DNA from 2 places in the Frateuria edaphi genome. Region 1 is predicted to be linked to the other one. Evidence: predicted binding sites of a transcription regulator. Region 1 holds the regulator's gene; the other holds the start of a gene.
What was found. Region 1 encodes FliA, which starts transcription of late flagellar genes. Its sites were predicted from a motif close to TAAAGTTTNNCNNNCNNNGGCCGATAA; they were not measured.
Positions count from the first base shown of each region.

Region 2: the regulator FliA is predicted to act here: its motif matches at 1,314-1,340, upstream of LQ772_RS10895 (GGDEF domain-containing protein).

Region 1 covers NZ_CP088251.1:769,642-775,611, reverse strand. Annotated here, with positions in the region: gene LQ772_RS03480 (chemotaxis protein CheA) at 1-412, opposite strand, end outside; gene LQ772_RS03475 (protein phosphatase CheZ) at 428-1,069, opposite strand; gene LQ772_RS03470 (chemotaxis response regulator CheY) at 1,066-1,473, opposite strand; gene LQ772_RS03465 (RNA polymerase sigma factor FliA) at 1,522-2,328, opposite strand; gene LQ772_RS03460 (MinD/ParA family protein) at 2,330-3,274, opposite strand; gene flhF (flagellar biosynthesis GTPase FlhF) at 3,271-4,692, opposite strand; gene flhA (flagellar biosynthesis protein FlhA) at 4,804-5,970, opposite strand, start outside.
Region 2 covers NZ_CP088251.1:2,328,692-2,334,661, reverse strand. Annotated here, with positions in the region: gene LQ772_RS10900 (GGDEF domain-containing protein) at 1-1,239, opposite strand, end outside; gene LQ772_RS10895 (GGDEF domain-containing protein) at 1,395-2,663, shown strand; gene LQ772_RS10890 (putative bifunctional diguanylate cyclase/phosphodiesterase) at 2,708-4,921, opposite strand; gene LQ772_RS10885 (PAS domain-containing protein) at 4,998-5,970, opposite strand, start outside.

The DNA of each region.
Region 1 (5,970 bases):
GCGCGGCGACCGGCGGCGGCGCGGGCGCCGCGGCGCCGGGCGTCAGCCGCTTGAGCAGCGCAGGCGGCGGCATGGCCATCGAGGTGCCGCCCCGCAGCGCATCCATCATCGCGTTGAGCAGGTCCAGCGCTTCGAGCAGTGCGTCCATCCTCGCCGAATCCAGCACCAGCGCGCCGTTGCGGGCGACGTTGAGCAGGTCCTCGGCGTGATGGCACAGCTGCACCATCGGCTCGATGGCGAGGAAGCCCGCGCCACCCTTGACCGTATGGAAGGCGCGGAACACCGCGTTCAGCAGCTCGGCGTCGCGCGGGCTGGCTTCCAGCTCGACCAGTTGTTCCGACAGGCGCTCGACCAGCTCCCCGGCCTCGACCAGGAAATCGTCGCGCAGTTCGGCGTCGAGCGAGGGATCCATTCGCCTGGGACTCCCTTAGAAACCGAATTCGCTGAGCAGGCGGTCCGCCTCGTCCTGGCCGGAGATCTTCTCAACCACCGGCGGCGGCTCGCGGCCGGACAATGCACCGGTCAGGCGGACCAGCTCCAGCAGCGAGGACTCCACCGACTCGATGAAGTTGACCACCTTCTTGATGCGCTGGCCGGACAGATCCTGCCAGGACTGCGCCATCACCATGTCGTTGAGGCCCTCGCGGCATGCGCCTGCGAAGTTGCCGGCCTGGCGCGCCAGGTCCGCGACCGGGTCGCATGGTGCCGCCGAGGCGAGCACCTGCTCGGCGCTCTGCGCCAGCGCGTCGGCCTCGGGGCTCATGCGTTCGGCGAAATCGATGCTGCGATGGGCCGCCTGGGCGCTCATCTCCAGCACGTCGTTCAGGTGCTTGCGCACGTCGGCGACCTTGCCCGGCACACCTTCGTGCGCCAGGTCGTTGCCGAGCCGGCTGACCGCGCCATGCAGGTCGCGCGCGAGCAGGCCCAACGCCCGGAACAGGTGCTGCTCGCGCTGGCGCACCAGCGCATCGAGCGCGTGCTCGAAGGCCGCGCCATCTTCGCTGTTGAGCAGGTCCTGCAGCTCTTGCGGCAGCGCGGTTTCGTCGAAGGTGGAAAGCACGGCGCTCATGCGCTGGCTCCCGCGGCGGCCAGGCGCTCGAAGATCTTGGTGAGCTTCTCCTTCAGCGTGACCGCGTTGAACGGCTTGACGATGTAGCCGTTCACGCCCGCCTGGGCCGCGGCGATGATCTGGTCGCGGTTGTTCTCGGCGGTAACCATCAGCACCGGCAGGCCCTTGAGCGAGGGTTCGGCGCGGATCGCGCGCAACAGGTCGATGCCGGTCATGTTGGGCATGTTCCAGTCGGTCACGACCATGTCGAACGGCTGGCTTTTCAGCATGGTCAGCGCGTTGTTGCCGTCGTCGGCTTCCTGGATCAGCGTGTTGGTGAAACCCAGCTCCACCAGCAGGTTCCTGACGATGCGCCGCATGGTGGAGAAGTCGTCCACCACGAGGATTTTCATGTTCTTGTCCATTGGTTCCTCTGGTAGGAAATCGGGATTCGGGATCGGAAGTCGGAGGGGTCAGCGGGAAACGGAACGATCGGATGAAGCGCGGCGGCCCTTGCCTTTGCGGGTGCCGGTTTCCGACTCCCCCTGCACGTCGTCGCGCCAGTCGCCCATGCGCGCACGCAGCCGCACGATCGCCTGGCCGTGGATCTGGCACACGCGCGACTCGGTCACGCCGAGCACGGCGCCGATTTCCTTCAGGTTCAATTCCTGCTCGTAGTACAGCGACATCACCAGCTGCTCGCGCTCGGGCAGGCCGGAGATGCCGTCGATCAACGCCTGGCGCAGGCCGTCCTGCTCGATGCTCTCGGCCGGCCCCAGGGTGCCCTGGTCGACCACGTCGAAGGCTGGCGCGCCGTCGCCGTCGTCCGGCGCGGTGAGGCTGAGCAGGCGCGCGCTGGCGGCGTCGGCGAGAATCTGGTGGTAGTCCTCCGCGCTCACGCCGAGGCGCTTGATGACTTCGGCATCCTCGGCGTCGGCGCCGGTCTCGATCTCGATCTGGCGCACCACCTCGGCCACTTCGCGCACCTTGCGGTGCACCGAGCGGGGGGTCCAGTCTGTCTTGCGCAGCTCGTCGAGCATGGCGCCGCGGATGCGGATGCCGGCGTAGGTCTCGAAGCTGGCGGCGCGGTCGGTGGCGTAGTGCCGCGCGGCCTCGAGCAGGCCGATCATGCCGGACTGGATCAGGTCGCCCACGTCCACGCTGGGGGGAAGACGGCCCATCAGGTGATAGGCAATACGACGCACCAGTGGCGCGTGCTGGCGCACCAACTCATCTGCACTCTGTTTTTGCAGCTGGAGATATTCCGATGCCACGCTCATCTCACCACCCCGACGCCGTCACGGCCTGGCCACCGAAGAATGCGATGCGGTCCAGGCCCGCGCGCGCGGGTTCCTCCCAGTTATCGACCGCACCTGCCAATTGCTTGAATGCCTGCGACGAACGCGCCGCCGGCCACATGTCCACCACCGCGTTCTGGCGCCGGATGGCCTGCTTGAGCCGCTCGTCCTGCGGCACGAACCCGAAGAAATCCAGCACCACGTCCAGGAAGCGGTCGCTGACCTTGGCCAGCTTCTGGTGCAGCGCGCGGGCCTCGCCCAGGTTGCGCACCATGTTGGCGACGAAGCGGAAGCGGCGCACGCCAAAGTCGCGGGAGAGGACCTTGATCAGCGCATAGGCGTCGGTGAGCGAGGCCGGCTCGTCGCAAACCACCAGCACGACGTCGTCGGCCGCCGCGGCGAACATCGCCACGTTGTCCGACAGGCCCGCGGCGGTATCGACCAGCAGGTAGTCCGGCGGACGGGGCAGCTCGTCGAACGCGCGGATCACCGCGGCATGCTCGCCGTTGCCCAGCTGCGCCAGGCGCCGCGCGCCGGAGCCGCCGGGGATGACCTTGAGCCCGTGGGGGGCGTCAAGCAGCAGCTCCTCCAGCGTGGCCGTGCCGTCCAGCAGGTGGCCCAGGTGGCGCGAGGGCGCCAGGCCGAGCAGTACGTCGACATTGGCCAGGCCCATGTCGGCATCCAGCAGCATCACCTCGCGCCCGGCCATCGCCAGGCTCATCCCGAGGTTGACCGCCACGGTGGTCTTGCCGACGCCGCCCTTGCCGCCGGCGACCGCGATCGCGCGGCAGCGGCGGCGCGGTGCGCCTGCGTTGGTCGCCTGGTGCGGCCGGTGCGGTGCGGCCGGCGCGGCATCGCGCTCGCCCGTGATCGCGTTGAACATGTCTTTCAAGCCCCACGCCTGATTCATTGCAAGGATTCCGCTCATGCCTGGGCCACCATCGTCCCGAAACGCTCGGCCAGCACCGCCTCGTCGGCGGCCGGCGCATTGCCCTTGAGCGCCTGCGCGGCGCGGCACACCAAGAGGCGTGCATCGGCGGCGGCGATGTCCTCGGGCACGCGCTGGCCGTCGGTGGTGTAGTCCAGCGCCAGCCGGTGGCGGATAAGCACCGACAGTGCACCGCCGAGGCTGGGCGCCTCGTCGAGTTTGGTCAGGATCGCCGCGTGCGGATTGGCCGGCAGGTACGCGCGCACGGCTTCTTCCAGCGACTGCGCCTGCGCATTGGCGGCCAGCACCAGGCAGACGCGCAGGTCGCCGGCCTCGCCCAGCGCCTCGAGCTGTTCTTTCAGCCGCGGGTCGTTGCCGGCCAGGCCCGCGGTGTCGACCAGCACGGTGTGGCAACCCTTCAGCAGTTCCAGCACCTGACGCAGGCTCTGCGCGTCGTACGCCGGGTACACCCGCACGCCGAGCAGGCGACCGTAGTGCTCCAGTTGCGCGGCAGCGCCGATGCGGTAATGGTCGGTACTGACCAGCGCGACCTGCGAGGCGCCGTGGCGCACCACTGCCCGGGCCGCGAGTTTCGCCAGCGTCGTGGTCTTGCCCACGCCGGTCGGGCCGACCAGCGCGGTAACGCCGGCTTCGTCCGAGCGGCCGCGGCCGCTGACGGCGATGCCACGGCTCAACATGCCCAGCGGCAGGTAGCGCGCCTGTTCGGGCGTCATCTGCGGCGGCAGTTCATCGGCCAGCGCGCGGGCGACGTCGGCGTCGATGCCCAGCCGGGTCAGCTCGCGCAGCACGCGGGTGTGCATCGGCTGGCGGCGTTCCATGTCGTTCCAGGCGAGGCTGGAGAGCTGCATCTCGAGCATCTCGCGCAGGCTGGAAAGCTCTGCGCGCATGCGCACCGTGTCCTGCGCGGCACGCTCGATCAACGGATGGACCGCCGGCTCGGCCGGGGCCTCGGGCGCCGGCTGAGACGGCGACGGTTGCGCCTTCGCCTGGACCAGACCCTCGGCCTGGGCGCGGGGCGAGGCGTGCGGAGCGCGCACTTCGGCACGCACCGGCTTCGGCTCTCTTTCCTCCGCGGCGACCGAGGCCTTCGCGGCGGTCTCGATCGGCGTCGGACGATTGGCAGGCGCCAGCGTTTCGACGCGCGCCTCGCGCACCGGCGGCGGCGGTATGGCGGCGGCACGCGGCGGCAGCGCCGGGGGCTCGGCGGCCGGCGCGGGGGCCGCGCCATGGCGCGCGGCTTCGCGCACCAGCGCCTCGTCGTAATCGACGGCGGCGATGATCTCGATGCCTTCGTCGAGCTTGCGCGTGGACAGGATCACCGCATCGGGTCCCTGCTCTTCGCGTACTTCGCGCATCGCCTGGCGCATGTCCGGCGCCACGAAACGTTTGATCTTCATTGCCTGCTCCGCAAGCGGGTCGCGGCCATCGTGTCCATCGCCGCGGCGGCCCCAGGGCCTTGCGCTGTCTGCATGTGCAACTGGCGAATCACGATGCCCGTCTCCCGGCCTTTAACGTCCCAGCGCCTGGACCAGCCGCACCCTGCGGTTGTCCGGCACCTCGTTGTAGGCCAGTACGTGCAGGTTCTGTGCCACGTGGCGGGTGAAGCGCGCGAGCCACGGACGAAGCTGCGGCGCGACCAGCAATACCGCCGCTTCGCCGCTCATTTCCTGGCGGCGCGCGGCGTCGGCGACGCTCTGCTGCAGCCGGTCGGCCAGGCCCGGTTCGACCGCCGCGCCAGCCACGCCACCGCCGGAGAGCGAGTTCATGAGGATCTGCTCGAGCTCCGGCGCCAGCGTGATGACCGGCACCTCGGTGCCCAGCCCCGTGATCTCCTGCACGATCTGGCGGCCCAGCGCGACGCGCACGGCGGCGGTGAGCATGCCGGGATCCTGACTCTGGCCCGCGTGCTCCGCCAAGGTTTCGACGATGGTGCGCATGTTGCGGATCGGCACGCGCTCGGCGAGCAGGTTCTGCAGCACCTTGACCACCACGCCCAGCGCCATGCGCTTGGGCACGAGGTCCTCGACCAGCTTGGGCGCGGTCTGCGCCAGGCGGTCCAGCAGCTGCTGCACGTCCTGGTGGCTGATCAGTTCGTGCGCGTGGGTCTGCAGGATGTGCGACAGGTGCGTGGCCACCACGGTGGCCGGGTCGACCACGGTGTAGCCCAGGCTCTGCGCCATCTCGCGCTGGCCCTGCTCGATCCAGACCGCTTCGAGCCCGAACGCCGGGTCCTTGGTCTGGATGCCCTGCAGCGGACCGTGCACGCGACCGGGGTTGATCGCCATCAGGCGCTCGCTGTGCACTTCGGCCTCGCCCATCGGCACGCCCATCAGGGTCACGCGGTAGGTGTTGGGCCCCAGGTCCAGGTTGTCGCGGATGTGCACCGCCGGCACCAGGAAGCCGAATTCCTGCGAGAGCTTGCGGCGGACCGACTTGATCCGCCCCATCAGCTCGCCGCCCTGGTGGGTGTCCACCAGCGGGATCAGCCGGTAGCCCACTTCCAGGCCCAGCGGATCAACGCTGGCGACGTCGTCCCAGTTGAGCTCCATGCGCTCGGGGGGAACGGCAGGCGCGGCAGCCGGTTCGGCGATCGCCTCGGCCAGCTTTTCCTTCGTCTCGCGCTCGCGCTTGATCATCAGGTACGCCGCGCCGCCGCAGCAGCCGCCCAGCAGCAG
Region 2 (5,970 bases), 1.6 Mb from region 1:
CTGCTTGAGCTGGTTCTGCGCCGACAGCTGGGCGATCTGCTGGCTCTTGCGCTCGGCCGCATATTTCTCCTGCAGGTCCAGCACTGCCTTTTCACGCTGTTGGCGGGTGAGATCGGCCTCCAGCGCGTCGGCCTTGTGCAATTGCGCCAGCGCTTCACGGTCGCGACCGGCACCTTCCAGGATCCGCACCAGCTCCTGCGTGATGCCGATGACGTAGGTCGTGTTGCCGTGGCGCTCGGCGATGTCGATGGCCTGCCGCAGCGTGGCCACGCTTTCATCGAGCTTGCCTTGCCGGCCGAGCGCGATGCCGATGTTGGCCAGTGGTGCGGCGCGGTCGATCTCGCTGCCGGCGGCGCGGGCAAGGTCATCCGCGCCGTGCGCATAGTCGAGCACGCGCTGGTCCTGCCCGGGCTGGCTGAGGTAGTAGTCGGAAAGGTTGTTGAGCGCGAGGATCCGGGTGTCGAGCTGGTCGGGGTCGTGTTCGGAGAGGGCCAGGGCACGTTCCAGTGCGACCCGCTGGTGCGGACGATCGTCCAGCAGCGAATAGGCGTGGCCAAGATCCAGGGCGATGGTGCCCATGAGCGCCCGGTAGTTCACCGCGTCCGCGCGTGCATAGGCCTCCTCGCCCACCTGAATGGCACGACGGGGATCGCCCAGATCGGCATTCGTGCCGATCATGCTGGCAAGCAGGCGGATCTGCGCCGCCTCGTCGTGGCGGTGAGCTGCCAGCGCGTAGGCCTCCAGGGCCAGTTCGATGGACTGGTTGAAGCGCCCGTCCACCGCGCCGTTCCAGGCTTGGGCGGTCAACAGGGCCTCGCGTGCGCCATCGTCATGCAATCGCGCCAGCAGGGCGGCAGCCTGGTCCAGATAGGTCCGGCCCGCAGCCGGCGTGGAGGCGCGTACGGCAAGCAGGGCTCTGGCCAGCAGCACGTCGAAGCGGCAGCGGACGCAGCCCTCGTCGGTCGCCATGGTTTCCAGGGCGGCCATGCTCGCCTTCACCGACGCAGCCCGATCGCCCCCCAGAGCGAGATCGAGCATCGCGCTCTGGTAGCGCCAGCGCCGGTCCAGCGGCGCGTCCGGCCCCGGCGCGTCATCGACATTGCGCAGGCGCTCCATCGCAGCAGCCACCGAACGGAACCCGTGCAGCCGCTGGTCGCGCAAGACATCCTCCAGATGCTCGCCCGCGACCGCGCGGAGCGGCAGCAACAGGAACAGGCACAACAGCAGGAGACTCTTCATCGCCCTGTATCGGCCGGGCCCGACGGGCGCTTGAGCAGGCTCGTGCGTGCAGTTGCGCCCTGCCGCGGGCCGATTCAAGCTTGCGCACGCATGGCCGATAAGCGATCAGGAGTCTTTTTGCCGAACGCGCCTGCCCACGGCGCGGAGAAACACGCTTGAACCTGTCTGTCGTCCCCGACTTCCTCGCCATTGGCGGCCTGGTGCTGGTTTTCGCCGGACTGCTCAGGCGGACACGGCAGACGCGCCCGCGCCTCTGGCTGGTCGGCTGGGCGATGATCCTGGTGCACATCGTGGCCCAGTTCGTCGAACGCAATCTCGCGCCGGGACCCGCGGCGGACGCCGCGCTGGCCGTCTCGCTGTCGATGCTGCTGCTGGCCAGCGTCGCCTTCGTCTGGGCCGGTTCCGACGCCCGCCTGGCGTGGTGGCGGGACCTGGGCGTCACGTTGCTGGCGGCGACGCCCGACGTGGCGTTCTTCGTGCTGGCTGCCTACGGATCGGAAGTGCGCTTCCCTTATCTCCTGTGCACTGTATTGGGCCTGGCCTCGACCGCCTGGGTGTTCCGGCGCGATCGGCGCAAGCCGTCCTGGTGCGTGCCGGTGGTGGTCGGAATCTATGCGCTGCAGGGCATGTTCGCCTGGCACGGCGCGATCGACCGGGCGCTCGACTGGATGCTGTTCTGGCACTACCTGGCGGTGGCGTTCTGCTTCTACCGTGGCGCGGTCGGACCGTCGGTGGGTGTGGTGTTCACCACGGTGAGCTTCGTCGCCTGGGCTGCGGTATTTCCGGTGGCCGCCGCGCTCGCTCCGTGGCTGGCCGGCTGGGGCATCGAGAACGAGGCATGGAACCTGCCCAAGTTCCTGGTTGCTACCGGCATGATCTTCACGCTGCTGGAGGAGCAGATCGGCCATGCCGAGCATGCATCCCAGCACGACGCGCTGACCGGCCTGCCGAACCGGCGCGTCTTCGCGAACCGGCTGGAGCAGGCGCTGCGGCGTGCGCGCGAGAGCGGCGGGCGCACCGCGATGCTGGTCATCGACCTCAACGACTTCAAGCGCATCAACGACACGCTCGGCCACGCGGCGGGCGACGCGCTGCTGCACTTCGTGGCGCAGCGCCTGCAGCAGGGCATCCGCGCGGGCGATACGCTCGCCCGGCTGGGCGGCGACGAGTTCGCCGCGATCCTGCCCGAGGTGGCCGATCGTGCCGCCGCGCAGGTGCGTGCCGAACGCCTGGCGCGCGCCTTCGATGCGAGCACCGAGTTCCAGGGCCAGCAGCTGTCGATCGGCGCGAGCATCGGGCTGGCGCTGTACCCCGACGACGGCCAGGACGAAACGCGCCTGTATGCCGCGGCCGATCGCGCGATGTACGCCAGCAAGCTGGCCGAGCGCGGCGGACAGGGGGACGTGGATCCGGAGCCGGCGTAACCACGGATGTCCGGGCCCCTGTGGCCCGCGCCCCCGGCAACCGCCTACTCTCCCGACGAATTCCTGTCGCGCGAAGCCAGGTCGCGCGCTTCCGGCGCATCGGGCACGTTGCGTTGCGCCTGCGGCAGCGTGCGCGCCTGCTGGTGCTCGGCGAGCCAGCGGCGGAAGCCGGGTTCGTCCACCGGCCGGCAGATCAGGAAACCCTGCAGGCCATCGCAGCCGATCCGTTCCAGGGCGAGGCGCTGCGGCACGGTTTCCACGCCCTCGGCCACGGCGGCGATGCCCAGGCGGTGCGCCACGTCGATGATGAAGCTGGCCAGCGGGTTGGCCGCGTTCGGGCTCAGTCCGCTGACGAAGGCCCGGTCCACCTTGAGCACGTCCAGCGGAAGGCGCTGCAGGTAACTCAGCGAGGAATACCCGGTGCCGAAGTCGTCCAGCGCGAGCCGGAAGCCGGTTTCGGACAATTGGTTGAGGGTGTCCAGCGCGCTGTCGAAGTCCTGCAGCAGCGCGCTCTCGGTCAGTTCCAGGGTCAGCCGCGATGGCTCGATGCCGGCCGCGCGTACCTGTGCCTCCAGCTGCGCGGCGAAATGCGGATGGTTGAGCTGCCAGGCGCTCACGTTCACCGCCAGGCGGCCACCGAAGGCCACGCCGTCGCGGTCCCAGGCGCGGATATGCGCGCAGGCCTGGCCGATCACCCAGGTGCCGAGCGCGTGGATCAGCCCGGTTTCCTCGGCCAGCGGAATGAACACCGACGGCGAAAGCTCGCCCAGTTGCGGATGCTGCCAGCGCAGCAACGCCTCGGCGCCCAGCAGTTCGCCACGGCGGTTGACCTGCGGCTGGAAGTGCAGGGCGAATTGCGTGGGCATGCGGTCCTGTTCGAGCGCGGTACGCAGGCCGCGTTCCAGCGTCAGCCGGGTGTCCGCCTCCTGCTGCATCGGCTCCAGGAACAGGCGCACCGTATTGCGCCCGGCGGCCTTGGCGCGATAGAGCGCGATGTCGGCGCGGCGCAACAGGTCGGCCACGCCCTCTTCGCCGGCGGGGAACAAGGCCACGCCCACGCTGGCCCCGACCGCCAGGATGCGGCTGTCCACCGTCACCGGCTCGGCCAGGCGCGCGACCATGCGTTCGGCCGCCTGCTCGGCCTGCGCCTGCACCGCCGCGGGCGCGCCCGCCAACGGGCCCAGCACCAGCACGAACTCGTCGCCGCCCAGTCGCGCGAGCATCGCGTCCGGTGGCGCGGCGGCGAGCAGACGGTCGGCGATGGCCTCCAGCATGCGGTCGCCGATCGGATGTCCGAGCGCGTCGTTGATGGTCTTGAAGTTGTCCAGGTCGATCAGCAGCACGGCGCCGTGCTGGCCCCGCGCCAGCGTGTCGGCATGCAGCTCGGCCAGGTGGTCGAGCGCGCGCAGGCGGTTGGGCAGCCCGGTGAGGCTGTCGTGGTAGGCAACGTGGCGCAGGTTGAACTCGGCCTCGCGACGGGTGTGCGCTTCCGCTTCCAGCCGGCGCGTGGTCTGTTCCAGCTGCACCGTGCGCTGGTGCAATTGGGCGGCCAGCGACAGGCCCATCAGCAACACGAAGGGCAGGAACGAGAAGGCGTCCAGGTAGGGATAGTGATGGTCGAGCGCGTCCACCACGACGTCGCCCCAGAGCAGCGCGGCGAATTGCGCCAGCAGGCAGATCGCCAGCAGCGCGCCGCGCAGGCCCTCGCCTCCGCGCATCTGTTTCACCGCGCGCGCCAGCGCCCAGAGGAAGGCGACATAGGTCAGCGCGTGGAACAGCAGACCCCACGGCGAGGCGGTGCCGGCCACGTCGTACAGCCGTTCGCCCCAGGGCAGGGCGATGCCCGTGCCGGGCGCCAGCCGGGTGAAGAAAAGAGTGCCGGGCTGGGCCAGGTTGAGCCAGACGAAGAGGCTGGCCATCACGCCCACCGCCACTTGCAGCCGTGGCTGCGGCGGTCCGCCGGTGTAGGCGCGGATGAAGATCACGAAAGGCAGGAAGGAAATCGCCGCCGAGCCGATCATGGTACGCAACGCGCCGGTGGCCATGGCCAGGCTGGTCGCAGTGTGCAGCAGGGCATTGGCGAAGGCGAGGGTCGCGATGCACAGGCACAGCGACGCGTAGGAGAGATACATCGCCTCGCGCCGGCGCCAAAGTCCGACGACGGCGAACTGCGTGCCCGAGGCGAGCGCGATGCCGGCGGTCGCTACCAGCGCGGCGGTGTAGTAGCCGAACGTGATCGGGCTTGCGTCAACCACCATGCTCCCCTGCGCCTAAGGGCTGCCCGCGCACGATAACCGAACTGTGTCCACGCGCACAGCAGGCGCGGCCGGCGGGTCAGAAGCGATCCAGCGGTTCCAGGCCGTCCAGCGGCACCTCGATGGTGCAGATGACGCCCTCGGGTGCGAAACCCAGCGCCACGCGTCCGCCGATTTCGTGCCGCAGGCCGCGCTCGATCAGTCGCGAGCCAAAGCCGCGTCCCGTCGGCGGTTCGACCGGTGGGCCGCCGGATTCGGTCCATGTGAGGCGCAACGTTCCGTTGGCCTGCCAGTCGATGTCGATCCGGCCTTCCTGGTTGGAAAGCGCCCCGTACTTGACCGCGTTGGTGCCAAGTTCGTGCAGCACCATGGCAAAGGCCAACGCGTGGCGCGGAGGAAGCCAGACCGGCGGCCCGGTCGCCCGCAGGCGGTCGTGGTGCTGGTCGCGGTAGGGCGCGATCGCCTCGCGCACGATCTCCGCCAGCGGCGCGCGCCCCCAGCTTTCGCGGGTGAGGATGTCGTGCGCGCGCGACAGCGCCATCAGGCGTCCCTCGAACTGGAGCCGCGCCAGTTCCGGATCGACGCCGGGTCGGTAGCTCTGCATCGCCATGGACTGCACCGTCACCAGCGTGTTCTTGACCCGGTGGTTGAGCTCGTGCAGCAACAGCCGCTGGTGCTGCTCATGGCGTTTGCGTTCGGTGATGTCGTGGAAGAGCACCGCGACGCGCCGATGCGTGCCGTCGTCCAGGCGACAGGCATAGACGTCGAACACCCGCCCGCGGCTGACCATGCCGTGCTCGAAGCGGAAGGCATCGCCGCTGCCGATGACGCTGTCGAAGGTGTCGTACCAGAATGCCGAAGCATCCGGGAACACCTCGCGCATCGTCCTGCCGACCACCCCGCCGATGCCGGTGTGCGTCACGAACGCGGGGTTGGTGACCAGGTAGCGATAGTCGGACGGCTGGTCCGGCGCGGTGTCGACCCTTTCGAGCAGGCAGAACCCCTCGTCGAGCGCGTCGAACAGGGTGCGATAGCGCCGCTCGCTTTCGCGC